2 regions of the Shewanella sp. KJ2020 genome follow, and region 2 is predicted to be linked to the other one. Evidence: riboswitches for the same ligand, from Rfam matches in the RefSeq annotation. Region 2 holds a riboswitch; the other holds the start of a gene.
What was found. Region 2 has a riboswitch for thiamine pyrophosphate ahead of MJO46_RS00560 (TonB-dependent receptor). Riboswitches for the same ligand answer to the same signal wherever they lie in the genome.
Positions count from the first base shown of each region.

Region 1: linked by a shared signal. The riboswitch ahead of thiC (phosphomethylpyrimidine synthase ThiC) and the one ahead of MJO46_RS00560 (TonB-dependent receptor) in region 2 are both predicted to bind thiamine pyrophosphate.

Region 1 covers NZ_JAKUKD010000004.1:85,313-92,476, reverse strand. The annotation lists gene MJO46_RS02515 (hypothetical protein) at 280-1,296, shown strand; TPP riboswitch at 1,466-1,564, shown strand; gene thiC (phosphomethylpyrimidine synthase ThiC) at 1,736-3,802, shown strand; gene MJO46_RS02505 (bifunctional hydroxymethylpyrimidine kinase/phosphomethylpyrimidine kinase) at 3,805-6,573, shown strand; gene thiS (sulfur carrier protein ThiS) at 6,575-6,778, shown strand; gene MJO46_RS02495 (thiazole synthase) at 6,780-7,164, shown strand, end outside.
Region 2 covers NZ_JAKUKD010000002.1:50,915-58,078, reverse strand. The annotation lists gene MJO46_RS00560 (TonB-dependent receptor) at 1-1,999, opposite strand, end outside; TPP riboswitch at 2,054-2,178, opposite strand; gene MJO46_RS00555 (Crp/Fnr family transcriptional regulator) at 2,389-3,069, shown strand; gene tsgA (MFS transporter TsgA) at 3,136-4,311, opposite strand; gene deoD (purine-nucleoside phosphorylase) at 4,362-5,066, opposite strand; gene MJO46_RS00540 (YcfL family protein) at 5,386-5,781, opposite strand; gene MJO46_RS00535 (PaaI family thioesterase) at 5,795-6,325, opposite strand; gene MJO46_RS00530 (PaaI family thioesterase) at 6,312-6,839, opposite strand; gene hinT (purine nucleoside phosphoramidase) at 6,836-7,164, opposite strand, start outside.

The DNA of each region.
Region 1 (7,164 bases), on a different contig from region 2:
AAAACACCCGTTTAATGGCTGTTTATCAATATCAAAGTATTATCACCGTAACTTGTTACTCATTGCAATTAAAGCAAAAATCTACGTCATTTAAAGGAAAGCTTACGTCAATTAAAGTGAGACCCTTGGAACTTTGTTTGAGTCATTTTCTCTAATTTGCGTTAGAGATAAATGGATTAGTTCAGTTCTAGGGGATGGATGTTGCCTTTTCAACCTGATTTAGCACTTAGTCATACCAAGGGATCCAAAGCCGATAATATTCCCGCTGCGGAGGGATTCATGCCCATTAAATGCTTCTCCCAAAACGTATCAGGAGTGTCGTTCGATACGAACTTGCCACTCGATTTTATGGATAAGCAAGATAATGGAGGGATTGTATGTCAGGGAAAACAGAGTCTTGGCTGGGGATATCGATTAAACCTTTCGAATTTCAAACTATTAATGGGGGTGATATTCGCCCATGGTTTATTATTATACCTCATGGTTTTTTTATGGCGTAGCCAACAGGGTGAATTAGGTTTATCCCTAGCTGTGCGGGCTCCTAAGGTGAGCACACTCAAGGCTTACTTTATTCATGCGCCATCAACACAGCCAAAGCTTGACGATAGAGAGACGCCCTCAACAAAAGCGCCCACACAGGCTGCGACTATTCAGCCAGACAATGCGTCGCAGGGTAAAATAGTTGAGTCAGTGGTTATGCAATCTAAATCAACACCTAAGACAGTGTCTCAAGCAGAGCTTAAACCAGAGCCTAAACCGGTAACAAGCACTAAACCCGAGGCTTTACAGGCTCCTAATACAGATAAAACAGCAGTTAAATCTGTTAGTACGACAAAGGCGTCAACTCAGCCGACGCAGTCGCAAACACTAGCGTCCAGCGAAGGCGGAATAAGTGCCAAGGGATTTGAAGCGCCAAGCGCGAGTGTTGGACTATTCACCCAGCAATATTTTGAACGTCAACGTGAACAAGCGCTCGATGATCTTGTGATTGAACAGGCCGATAAATTTACCCGTAAATCGAATATGAGTGAAATAAGCCCTGAGATGGAAGTGTTGTTTGTACCAAACGCCGATGATTTTAGCGGGCCAACAAGCTTTGATTTGGCGCTCGATCCGAATCGTATTGTGCGTAAAGGGGACACTTGTTATCGCGTGGTACAAGTTGGCACTCAAGTGAATCCATACGCCGAAAATTTAGGCTTTCCATTTGACTGCAGTGGTAAAAAAATCAATCAAGCGATTGATGATGCCATTCAATCTCGATTAAATAAAATGATGCTCAACCCCCATAAATAGCGACTTTCTTTTATGATCTATTTTCATGCCAATTTCGGGTTATTTGAGTTTTTAATATTTTAATTCATTAAAAACATATAGTTAGGTGTCTTTTTATTTTGATTTTACTTAGCAATTTTTAATTGTTATTTCCCTTGTTTGTTGCTGCCGCTTCTGTCTATACTGCGCACTCATCTTGTCGGAGTGCCTCTTGGCTGAGACCGTTTATTCGGGATCCGTTGAACCTGATCAGGTTAAAACCTGCGAAGGAAACAAGCGTAATAACACCCATTAAATCGTGGGTCATAGTGAACAACTCACAAATGATTCAGGCTGATTTAATCGTTATTGAGCAATGAAACCTAAGTGTGCCTTTTCGGCATTTAGGTGCGATTGACTCAGCTATCAACAACTCAAGTCTCCAGACAAGCAACTCTATTTTTTTAAAGTGAGATTGCTTATGTCCAGTTCGAATCAACAATACACATCGGCCAACGCGGCCAGCAAAGCGCCGAGTCGCCGCGAAACCCGCGCCCAGGCCCAAGCCTTTATCGATACGTTAGCGCCACTGCAACATCCTAATTCGCAAAAGATTTACCTCGAAGGTTCTCGTGCCGATATTCGCGTTGGCATGCGGCAAATTCTGCAGACTGATACCCTTATCGGCGGTACAGCTGAGGCGCCTATCATGGAAAAAAATCCGCCAATTCGTGTGTATGATTGCGCTGGACCTTATTCCGATCCTGAGGCCGACATCAATGTGCGTCTAGGTCTTAGTAAATTAAGACAAAACTGGATCCTAGCCCGCAACGACACGGAGCAATTGCCCTGCGCTACCTCAGATTTTACCCAACAAAGACTCGCCGATGATGGTTTAGACCATCTGCGTTTTGAAGCGGGTTCAAATTCCATTGTCCGCCCACGCAGAGCGCTGCAGGGTAAACGCGTCAGCCAATTACACTATGCCCGTCAAGGGATTATCACTCCAGAAATGGAATATGTAGCGATCCGAGAGAATATGGCACTTGCGCAGGTACAGGATGAAATCCTCACTCGTAAAGCTAAGGGCGAAGCCTTTGGTGCCTTAGTTGGCGAACCGATTACCGCCGAATTTGTCCGCGCTGAAGTCGCCCGTGGCCGCGCGATTATTCCGCTGAATATAAACCATCCCGAAGCCGAACCTATGATCATCGGGCGTAATTTTCTGGTGAAAGTGAACGCCAATATCGGTAATTCTGCGGTCACGTCTTCCATCGAGGAAGAAGTGGAAAAGCTTGTCTGGTCAACCCGTTGGGGCGCAGATACGGTAATGGATTTATCCACGGGTCGTTATATCCACGAAACCCGCGAGTGGATCATCCGTAACTCACCAGTGCCCATAGGCACAGTGCCGATTTATCAAGCGCTGGAGAAAGTGAACGGCGTAGCTGAGGATTTAACCTGGGAAGTGTTCCGCGATACCTTGATTGAACAAGCTGAGCAAGGGGTTGATTACTTTACTATTCATGCTGGTGTGCTGCTGCGTTATGTGCCGATGACGGCTAAACGCGTTACTGGGATCGTTTCCCGCGGTGGTTCTATCATGGCCAAATGGTGCCTGAGTCATCACAAAGAAAATTTCCTCTACAGCCATTTCCGTGAGATCTGCGAGCTTTGCGTCGCCTACGATGTATCCCTGTCTTTAGGTGATGGTATGCGTCCAGGCTCGATTGCCGACGCCAATGATGAGGCGCAGTTTGCCGAGCTTGAAACCTTAGGCGAGCTAGTCAAAATTGCCTGGGAATACGACGTACAAACCATTATCGAAGGGCCGGGACATATCCCGATGCAGCTCATTAAAGAGAATATGGACAAGCAGTTAGCTCACTGCGATGAAGCGCCGTTTTACACCCTTGGCCCACAAATCACCGATATCGCACCTGGGTATGATCATTTCACCTCCGGCATAGGCGCGGCCATGATCGCTTGGTACGGCTGCGCCATGTTGTGTTATGTCACGCCAAAAGAACACTTAGGATTACCGAATAAACAAGATGTTAAGCAAGGTTTGATTGCTTATAAGATTGCCGCCCATGCTGCAGATGTGGCAAAAGGTCATCCGAGTGCGCAAATTCGTGATAATGCGTTGGCAAAGGCGCGTTTTGAATTCCGCTGGGAAGATCAATATAACTTAGGACTCGATCCTGACACCGCGCGGGCTTATCACGATGAGTCCTTACCGCAGGAATCGGCCAAAGTCGCGCATTTTTGTTCTATGTGCGGCCCTAAATTCTGCTCGATGAAAATCACTCAAGATGTGCGCGCCTATGCCGCAGGTTTAGAAGCAGCACAAACGAAGGCAGAGTCAAAGCCAGAACCAGTTGAAGAGGCTGCTCAAGCGATGCAAGTTGCGATTAAAACGCCGCAGGAGTTGGAAGCAGCAATGGCGCTAAAATCGGCAGAATTTACCGCCTCCGGCGCCGAGCTTTATCACGTGAAAGACAAGCAGGTAAAAGACAAGCTTGTTGCCGAAGCTGAGGAAGCCTAATTATGCTAGGTATTCATGGGGATAATACGCCCATGAATACCGAGCTCCCCGCGTTTGTTTGGACCATAGCCGGTTCAGACAGTGGCGGCGGTGCCGGTATTCAGGCGGACTTAGCAACAATTCAAGATTTAGGGTGTCACGGTTGCAGCGCGATCACCACAGTGACGGCGCAAAGCTCAGTGGCGGTCACTTTAGTCGAGCCCGTATCGGCGGCGATGTTAATGGCCCAGCTGACAACTTTACTGTCAGACTTGCCGCCCAAAGCGATTAAAATCGGCTTACTGGCGGATCAATCTCAAGTGACATTGCTGGCAGATTGGCTGGCTAGTTTTAAAAGCCACTATCCAACCGTGCCCGTGATTGTCGATCCTGTGATGGTCGCCAGTTGTGGCGATGCGTTAGTAGATAACTGTCAGGATATAAAAAGTGTGGCCAAATCAGCCTTAGATTTTAAGCCTTTCAAAGGCTTAATCGACCTTATCACACCCAATGTGCTCGAACTTGGGCGGTTAACTCACAGTGATGTTTCGACTAAAGCACAGTTCGCAGCCGCGGCACTGGTTTTATCCCAGAGTCTTGATTGCAGTGTGCTCGCTAAAGGGGGCGATGTGAGCTTTGGCAGCACTGACATTCTTGATGATACTCATGCTCAAACTAACGCTAACGCTCTTGATACCGCTTACAAGAGTAATGGCTGGGATCGTGAGCTTGCCGAGGATTATCTGGTTTGCCATCGAGTACGCGCGAGCTCTGATCTGCATCAAAATGGGCGCTTCTGGTTAGCAAGCCAGCGGGTAAATACCCGTCATAACCATGGTAGCGGCTGCACTTTATCATCGGCCATTACCGCTGTGTTAGCGCAAGGCTTTGTCTTGCAAGATGCTGTGGTTGTCGCTAAAGCCTATGTGAGTCAAGGCTTAAGCGCGGCGCTTGGCTTAGGACAAGGTCCTGGGCCGTTGGCCCGCACGGGTTGGCCTAATGACTTGTCCTGCTATGCCAAGATAAATCAGTGCGATGGCAATTTTATCGATCATAACTTTAATCAACACCTGAATGCTGGCAGTGATTTAGCTGCAACAGTTTTATCTGTAAAAGATCAGGCAAGGGTTCAGGTAAGAATAGCCTCGACGCCACCTCAAAATATTTTATCCCACGGTTTTAAAGTGCTCGATATCAATCTTGGTGTGTATCCCGTGGTGAGTGACTTAACCATGCTGGAGAGTTTGTTAGCTGCGGGCGTTAAAACCCTGCAGTTACGGATAAAAACCGACATCAGCCAATTAACTACTGCAGCGCCAGCCGAATCTGATTTAGGTAAATCTATGCAAAGTAGATGTGAGTCAGGCGAACCTGAGTTAATTGGCTCCGAATTAGAAGCACAAATTCAAACGGCCATAGCCTTAGGCAAGCATTTTAATGCGCAGCTTTTTATCAATGATCACTGGCAGTTAGCGATAAAATACCATGCTTTTGGGGTGCACTTAGGCCAAGAAGATCTCGCTGTAGCTGACTTAGCCGCCATTAAAGCGGCGGGACTCGCGCTTGGTATATCCAGCCACAGCTATTTCGAGCTGTTATTGGCCCATCAATGTTCGCCATCCTACATAGCGCTTGGGCATATATTCCCAACCACGACGAAGCAAATGCCTTCGGCCCCCCAAGGGCTTGCAAAACTTAAACGCTATGTCGCACTGCTCCAAGACCATTATCCCTTGGTCGCCATTGGCGGCATCGATTTAGATAATCTGGCAAAGGTGAAAGCCACTGGTGTGGCCAATATTGCTGTGGTGCGGGCAATAACCGAGGCTCAGGATCCAGTCGCGGCGTTTGCAGCGCTGAGTCAAGCTTGGGAGCCATATTGGGGGGCTAAGTGCATGCCAAATATGAGCACAAATAAGCCGCTTTATAATGGCGAGACGGTCAGTGGCAAAACACTTAGCGATGCCGATTTTATGCGTTATTCCCGGCAAGTCTTACTGCTAGAAGTGGGTGAGGCAGGGCAATTGCAACTGGCCGATGCCAGCGTTGTTATTGTAGGGCTTGGCGGCTTAGGCCAATTGGCGGCGCAGTATCTGGCTCGCGCAGGTATTGGTTGCTTGACCTTAATCGACATGGATAAGGTTGAAGTATCGAATCTGCCAAGACAATTGTTATTCAGCGATGGCGATATCGGGCTCAATAAGGCGCGAGTTGCCAAGCAAAAGCTTAATGACTTAGCGCCGCAGTGCACTGTGACTGCCCATGAAACAGCATTTAATACAGAAACTGCTGCTCATCACTTGGCTGATATTCTAGAGGCGAAACAACAGGGTAAAAAAGTGCTAGTGCTTGACTGCACCGATAACTTTGCGACTCGCCAAGCCATCAATCGCAGCTGTATCGAAGCGGCTTTACCTTTAGTCAGCGCATCAATCGCAGCATTTAGCGGCCAATTGTTCGCGGTCGATCAAATGCAGTTTCCCTCCGGTGGTTGTTATCACTGTATTTTCCCCGCGCAGACGAGAGTGTCGCAGAGCTGCAGTACCCAAGGCGTACTAGGGCCCAGCGTGGGCGTGATGGCGTCAATGCAATCCTTAGTCGCCATGCAACTCTTGCTGAGTGCGGATAGCGATTGTGATGAATCTAAAAGTGCCTTGTTGGGGCGTTTTTGGCGCTTCGATGCGCAATCCCTTGCATGGACAGCGGCGGTATTAACGCGGGATCCCCACTGTGATGTATGTGGTTCAAAAGAGATTACTCCATCAACTAAGATGCATTGTTTTGAGGTTTGATATGATTTTAATTCACATAAATAATATCCCGCAGTCGTTATCAGAACCGACGTCGCTCGCGGCTGTGGTTCTTGCGCAAGATATCGCCCTCGATTCAGTGGCTATCGTGCTCAATGCAGAGGTGGTTCCGCGTAATCGTTGGCAATCTATTCTCTGCCAACATGAAGATAAATTAGAACTTTTTTCTGCAGTGGCGGGAGGCTAGTATGTTAAAGATTGCCGATGTGGAATTTGAATCACGGTTATTTACCGGAACGGGAAAATTCAGCAATAGCCAAGTGATGCTTGAGGCGATAACGGCTTCAAAATCGCAGTTAGTGACAGTTGCGATGAAAAGAATTGATTTTAAAATGGGGCTTGATGATTTACTCACACCGTTACGCCAAGCGGGTGTACGGCTATTGCCTAACACTTCGGGGGCGAGAAACTCCAAGGAAGCGGTGTTTGCCGCTGAACTTGCCCGTGAAATGCTGGGAACTCATTGGATTAAGCTCGAAATCCACCCCGATCCTAAGTATCTGATGCCCGATGCGATTGAAACCTTAGCCGCGGCTAAAATCCTCTGTGATAAAGGCTTTATCGTGTTGCCCT
Region 2 (7,164 bases):
TCACGATAGTGTAGGGTTCAGAGCGGGAGTCATTGCTGTCAGAGTAATAGAATTCACTCTTACCGTTGAGGTTAAGGTTAGCAAACCAACCCGAGTTCCCCCGGAAAGTTCCGCCAAGGCTGTAGGTAAAATGGGGCGAATGGGCTAAGTCTCGGCCGGTGAGATCCACCTCTGTGCCGTATTTATCCTGATACTGATAGTCACCGTAGGCGGTTTCTAACCAACCTAGGCTGGAGTAAAGCTGCAGATTGTCGGTGGCATACCAAGTCGCATCCAGTTCCGCCCCATAATTATTCGAGCTACCGGCATTTTCGGTGTAGAGGATAAAGCGCTGCGGTTTATCTGGGTCTTGCTGGGAGGCCGCCACCTGTTGATCTTGCCTATCCATATAAAACAGCGCGAGATTCGTATCGATAAGCCCTTCTAGCCAACGGGATTTCAGGCCAATTTCGTAGTTATATAAAGTCTCGGTATCAAACTCTTTCTTATCGTTGAGCTCGACGGGCAAGGTCATGTTAAAACCACCCGCCTTATAGCCACGGGCCACCCTAACGTACGCATTGTGGGAGTCGCTTAGCATTTTACTCAGCGCAATATGGCCCCCCCACATGGTTTCGCTCGGATCAAAGTTATCCTGATTGGTATCCGAGTAATGGCTATTGCGCTGCTCTACACGCAAGCCCACGGACAAAGCGTAATCCGAGCCCAGATCCGTATCGAGCTGACCAAAAAGTGCATAATTGGTCGCCTCATACTCTGAGTCTAAAACCTCATCTGGCCAAGCGTTATACTCGGAATACAATTGGTTATCTTCTTTCAAATTCATGGCATACACGCCAATGAGCCAGTCTGTACTCTCTGCAAAAATACGGCCTTGCTCAGTCGAACTTAAACGAAACTCTTGGGATAGGGTCTTGCGCTGGCCGGTTTTGTCCCAAAAATAATCGTACTGACAGGGGGCAACGCTGCCTTCATCTTCACATTGTTTGGAGGCCCAATACTCTGGATTGGCCCAATCACCATCGTAACTGTAATGGTGATCGGTATTAGCAAAGGAAGTTAACGACGTTAGCTCAAAGTGCTCTGCGCCAGAATAGGTCGCTTTAAAGCCTGCACCTGTGGTGCGTTGGCTATCGACACCGGGCTCATCCGAGAGGGTTTGTTTAGGATTATTGGTTAGACTCCACACATCATAGCCATTATCAAAATCGGCGTGCAGCAGGGTTAAATCCAATTGCAGATCGTCCGTCGCGTACCAACGCAGCTTAGCACGGCCGGTAAATTCATCGCGACCATTCGTGTCATCACGCTCTAGGTACAGATTATCGCGGTAACCATTTTGTTGATGTTGCTGCAAAGAGACTCGGTACAGCAGCTTGCCCGAATCCGTTAATGGGCCAGAGCTATAACCACTAAAGGTACGTAAATCATCGTCCCCGAGGGAGACTTCGGCGCCGTGTTCAAATACATCGGTGGGGTCGTTACTCTTTAGGTAAATTAACCCCGCTAAGGCATTGGCGCCATAGCGAGTCCCCTGTGGACCACGCAACAGTTCGACTTGCTGAAGATCGTACATACTCGACACCATGCCGATACCAGATAAATCGATATCATCTATGATGTAACCCACGGAGGAGTTAGGTGCGCCTTGGTATTGTTCCTGCTCGCCGACGCCGCGTATTTGAAAATACTTAGGCCGAGAACTCCCACCAGACCAGTTAACGTTAGCAATGGAATTAAGCACATCCTCGAAATGCTGGGCGCTTTCGTCTTGAATTTGCTGGGCATCGATTAACGTAACGCTTGAGGGCATTTTCTCTAAACTGGCACTGCGAAAATCCGCCGTCACCACCATGACTTCCATCTCAGTGGTAGGTTCGGGTTTATCGATAGCATCGGTTTGGGCGAATGCGGATGTGCTAAGCGCTGTGGCAATGGCTAATGCCAAGGGCGCTCTCATTAACGGTTGAGTGGATACTGGATTTTTACTGTTAAACATAGGACCTCAAATATCTAGTTTGAGATCCGGCAACGAATAAGCGATTCAGAAGTGTGCTGTTGATTGGCCCATTCCTACGCCGGTATTAGCCGGATCAGGTTCTAAGGGTTCGTCGAATGACATCTCAGTCTGCAGTACTGATTAAAGTAAACTCGCTGCAAACACCCCTTGGCGGGCCCCAGTATACATGACGAATATAAAAAAGAGGACATACTTATCTGATATTCCCTTAAATTACTCCATGGGGTTAACAGTGAACTAAACATAAAGTGAATACCTATTTGTTATCGTCTAATTCCTTTCACCCATTTGACCGCCTAGCATGATAATGCTATAGAAGGTCGCCATTTCGAACCCTGATTTCAAGCACTGTAAGAGGATCATAGTCGATGCAGCTCAAACCTTTATCGAAAGGACGTTATAGCCAGCGATGGGAGCAGGACTATCCACTTATTGAAGCGGTTGTACTCAGTTGTGTCAGCGAAATAAAAATGCTCAAAAAAGGCGCTCACCTTATGACGCAAGGGGAAGCGATGGCATCACTGGTATTAGTGAAGCAAGGTCGAGTATCGCTCGGCCATACCGCGAGAAATGGTCGGTGTTTTCAATTAGGGACTATTGATTGTGATTCACAACTGTTTGGCGAAATGGAGTTCTTTACTCAGTACCACTGCCAACTAGACATTATTGCCAGTGAACCCTTAGAAATCAGGCTGATTAGCGCTGAAAAACTGCAACATTGCCTCGGTCAACACCCTCAACTCGCGCTATTTTTCGCCAGTGCCATTGCCATTGACTACCAAGACACAGTCGATATTTTTACTCGGCGACTGCTCTACCCCATCAGTTATAACGTGGCGTTTGATATTTACCATGAATACTTAAATGACTTGCCAGTAGATGGCTTTAGTAAACGCTATTTAGAGGCTGAACGATTTGGCACGACCGACCGAGTCTACCGCCGGGCGCTACAAAATCTTGAGGAGCGAGGCTTAATTGAGCGGAAAAAAGATGGCATTCGGATTTGTGATCTCAACGCACTCAAGGAGTTTGTTGAAGCAGGCGTATAACCACCTTCGGCATAACCCACACTCGACTTAATTAAATAGTGAGTGTGGGGTTTATTCACAGGTAAATTAATTTACCGATAACGAGTGTTGTGCGATAGAAGGTTTCATTCGGCTTGAAACCATCAATAGTATAAATATCGCTGCGTAAAGCACTGGAATAACATACATCACGGTTTGCAATCCGATAATACGCTCAAAGAAAGAACTGATCGCTGGGCTAAACATCGCACCTGCACTGCCGCTAATAAGAATATATGACACATTTTTGCTACTGGCTTTTTTTACAAAAGACACGCCATAGGCAATAAAAGCATTATAAAGCGCGGCACACACAAAACCATAACCATAGGTTAAATAGGCTATCCAATTAAGGTTATTTGTGCTCACAATCGCGGCGGTGATCACCATAGCTAAGGCAATAATGCCGACTAAAAAATGGTGGATTTTTACACGCGTCACAATCACAGTCGAAATTAACGCACCAATTAACGCAGCAGACCAATACTGGGTAATAATATTACCGGCCTCTTCAAACGGAATATCAAATTTCTGTTTTACAAATAAAGGAGCCCAAGTTAAGAAAGTGTATAGCGCGAGCATTCCTAAAAATAACCCAATACCACCACTAATAATGCCAAGGTTCCATTCAGATTGTTGCTTCTCTTCTGTTGTAGAAGACTGCTCACAAATAGAGAAATGAGTGAACAAGGTAATAATGACGGTACAGAAGGCCACTAAACCTACGGCTAAATAGCTATAACTCCATGATAATGAACTTGTTAATGCATAAGTCGTTATCAAGGGAAAAACAACGCCTGCAATATTAAACGTTGCATCTTGCACGACTAACATTGTGCTTTGTAATTTTTCTTGCCACACAGATACCACTATCGTACCCGCAATGCACAGACCAATACCGCCACAAAAACCAATTAAGGTCATGGCGATCATCACAACTTGTAGGGAACTGGTTAAATGTAAAGCCAAAGCAGAAAGAGCAACTAAGCTGTAACTTATCAAGGTTATTCTTTTGATGCCTAATTTTTCAATAAAGAAAAATGCCGCAATCGTCCCCGCGAGTGCACCGCCATTAAGTAATGAAAATATGGAGGCAACGTCGTTAACATTAGCGGCAAATTTCTCCGCTATGGGCTCAATCAACATCCCAAATTGGGTCGCAAAGCCCGCCATAATAAAATTAGCGAGAAAACTGATAGCGGTTAAAGTAATTTTATTCTTCATTATGTCATTCCATAAGTGAAATGCTAAGGGTTCAAAGGGTGGCTTTAACCCTAATTGAGGGCGGTTTCTAACGCGAGCTCGATCATATTATTAAAGGAAAGTTGGCGTTCTTCGGCCGTTGTTTCTTCACCGGTTAAACAATGATCCGATACCGTTAAAATGGCTAATGATTCGATACCTTGTTGGTGTGACAAACCGTAAAGTCCCGCCACTTCCATATCAATGCCTAACACCCCAAAACGTTCAAGTGCGGGGATCATATCTTCATCTGGATCGTAATACAGATCCCCGCTAAAGATATTGCCAACTTTCACGCTAATGCCCTTCTCATTCGCTTTGGTATAGGCTTTATGCAGTAAAGAAAAAGTCGCAGAAGTCGCCATTTGGTAACCGCTACTACGCTTAGCATTAGTGGGTGAATCCGTGCCTGCGGCTTGGGCTAAAATAACATCTCGCATTTGTACATGCTTTTGGGTTGCCCCTAAACTGCCGATACGAATAATGCGTTTCACGCCAAAATAATTAATCAGCTCATGGCCATAGAGCACCATAGATGAAATCCCCATACCATGGCCCATAACGGAAATCCGTTGTCCTTGATAAAAGCCCGTGTAACCCAGCATATTACGAACATTTGTCACTTCTACTGCGTCGGTGAGATAGGTTTCAGCAATATATTTAGCACGCAGTGGATCACCCGGCATAATAACAGTTTCAGCAAAATCAGTAGGTTGAGCATTAATATGAGCAGTCATCTTTCTATCCCCATGTTGTAATATGCTGATAGTAGTGCTCAATCACTGAATATATTTAGGACTAAAGTCCGGATTTCACCCTGCAGTAAACCTTTTGCTGAAAAATGGGTAAATTATCGCAACTTTCAATCGTAAAAAAACAAAAAGGCAACATCGAATAAGATGTGAATGAACTTAAGATATCGAAAGTGAATATAAAACAATAAAAAGGCTTACTCTTTTTAAGGAGCAAGCCTTTTTACAACGGGTTTAATATCAAACCATTCGCTATACCAATCGACCTAAACCCGAAATCTGCTACACAGAAGCAAACTCAAGTTTAATAGGAATAGGTTTCACGTACATACACATCAAATTTCACCGCTTGGGCATTGGGAGCAACGGCAGACACTTGCAACTGTTGTTTACCGTGGAGTTTCACCGATTTCCAACTACTGGCCTCATCTTCGATAGTAAAACCACTGGCATCGTACCAAGTGAATTTATATTGCACGCGCATATCGCTAGAGGACTTGCTGACTATCAGCGCAGAGCCTTGAATTAAATCCCCTACCCGGCGGGCATCGACACTTTCAAGGGCAATATCCCGGGCAAAACTGTTACTGTCGATACGGGTCTCGCCCTGTGAACTTACGGAAATCCCGGCGGTATCTGAGGCGCAGCCGCTAAGGGTCAGTGCTGCGGCCAGTATCAATCCTGTATAGATGTGTTTCATCTCGTTTCCCTCATTAATCAATCAGAAAGTGTGCCCTTGCCGTAGCAATCAATTGCTTACGGTTAGTCTGCCAACAATCGATATTAACGTTGGCAACCCGTCGCCCCTGACGAGTGATACGGCATTCGGCAAAGCTGTCCTTATGCAGACCCGCGCGCAGATAATCGATAGAAAAGTCGACGACTTTAGGCACTTTTGCCGTTTGCATAAACACCATTAACTGCACTATTGCCGACATTTCCATAAAGCCTGCGATCACGCCACCGTGAATGGCGGGTAAAACAGGGTTACCTATATTGTCATCTTTGGCGGGCAGTTTAAAAATTAATTCATCGCCAAAACGCTCAACCCGCATACCGATAAACTTGGCGTAAGGAACGTGCTCGAGTAAATGCCCAAAATCATTGAGCTCGGTTGCCCGTTTGACAATACTTTGCACATCGAGGGGCGTTTTACTTTCAGCAGTAGTATTGGCAATATTGGCATTGGTATCTGGGCTTGAGCTTATTGGCACGGTCCCAGCAAGGTGTTTATTTGAGCTCATCAGTGTCTCCCTGTGCTGGCACAGCTTCTCCCATCAATGCTTGCCGAAAGGCATCACCGACCATTTCAGGGCTAATACGCATAAATGATCCCACGGCATGGGCGATAGGGTCATCAATACTGTCCTGATAGGCAATGGCCCGGGTAAAAGCGATATTAGATGACAGTTTATAGCACTCGGCAAAACCATACACTGGCTTATGGGGCTGCGCTGGCTTCATATAATCCACCCGTAAATCTAAGGTGGGTGAGATCTCTAATGATTGATATTTTTGATAAATGGCACTCACCACCGCACTGCCACAGGCGGTATCCATTAAAGTCGTGATCACGCCGCCGTGGATAACGCCGGTATCGGGATAACCAATTAATTCAGTGCTGTAGGGCAATTCAATCAGCACATGGTGCTCACTCGCCTCGAGTACCTTTAAACCAAGGCGACGGCACTGGGCTAATTGATCCACAAACCGTTGTGCCATTTGAGTCAGCGGGAAAAACTCCGGATTTAATTTCATCGACCTTGGCTCAACATGGGCCCCAACGGCTCTCCGCCCACGAGGTGAATATGGATATGGTACACTTCCTGTCCGCCATGTTGATTACAGTTCATGATCAATCGATAACCATCTTTCGCTATGCCCGCTTCGGCCGCCAACTTGGCCGCAACCGTCATCATTCGGCCAAGTGCAGGTTCATCCGAGGCTTTCATCTCGTTTGCCGTAGGAATTAAATGATTCGGTACGATCAAAATATGAGTCGGCGCCTTAGGGGAAATATCTCTAAAGGCGGTGACGAGATCATCTTGATACAGGATATCGGCTGGAATTTCGCGGCGAATAA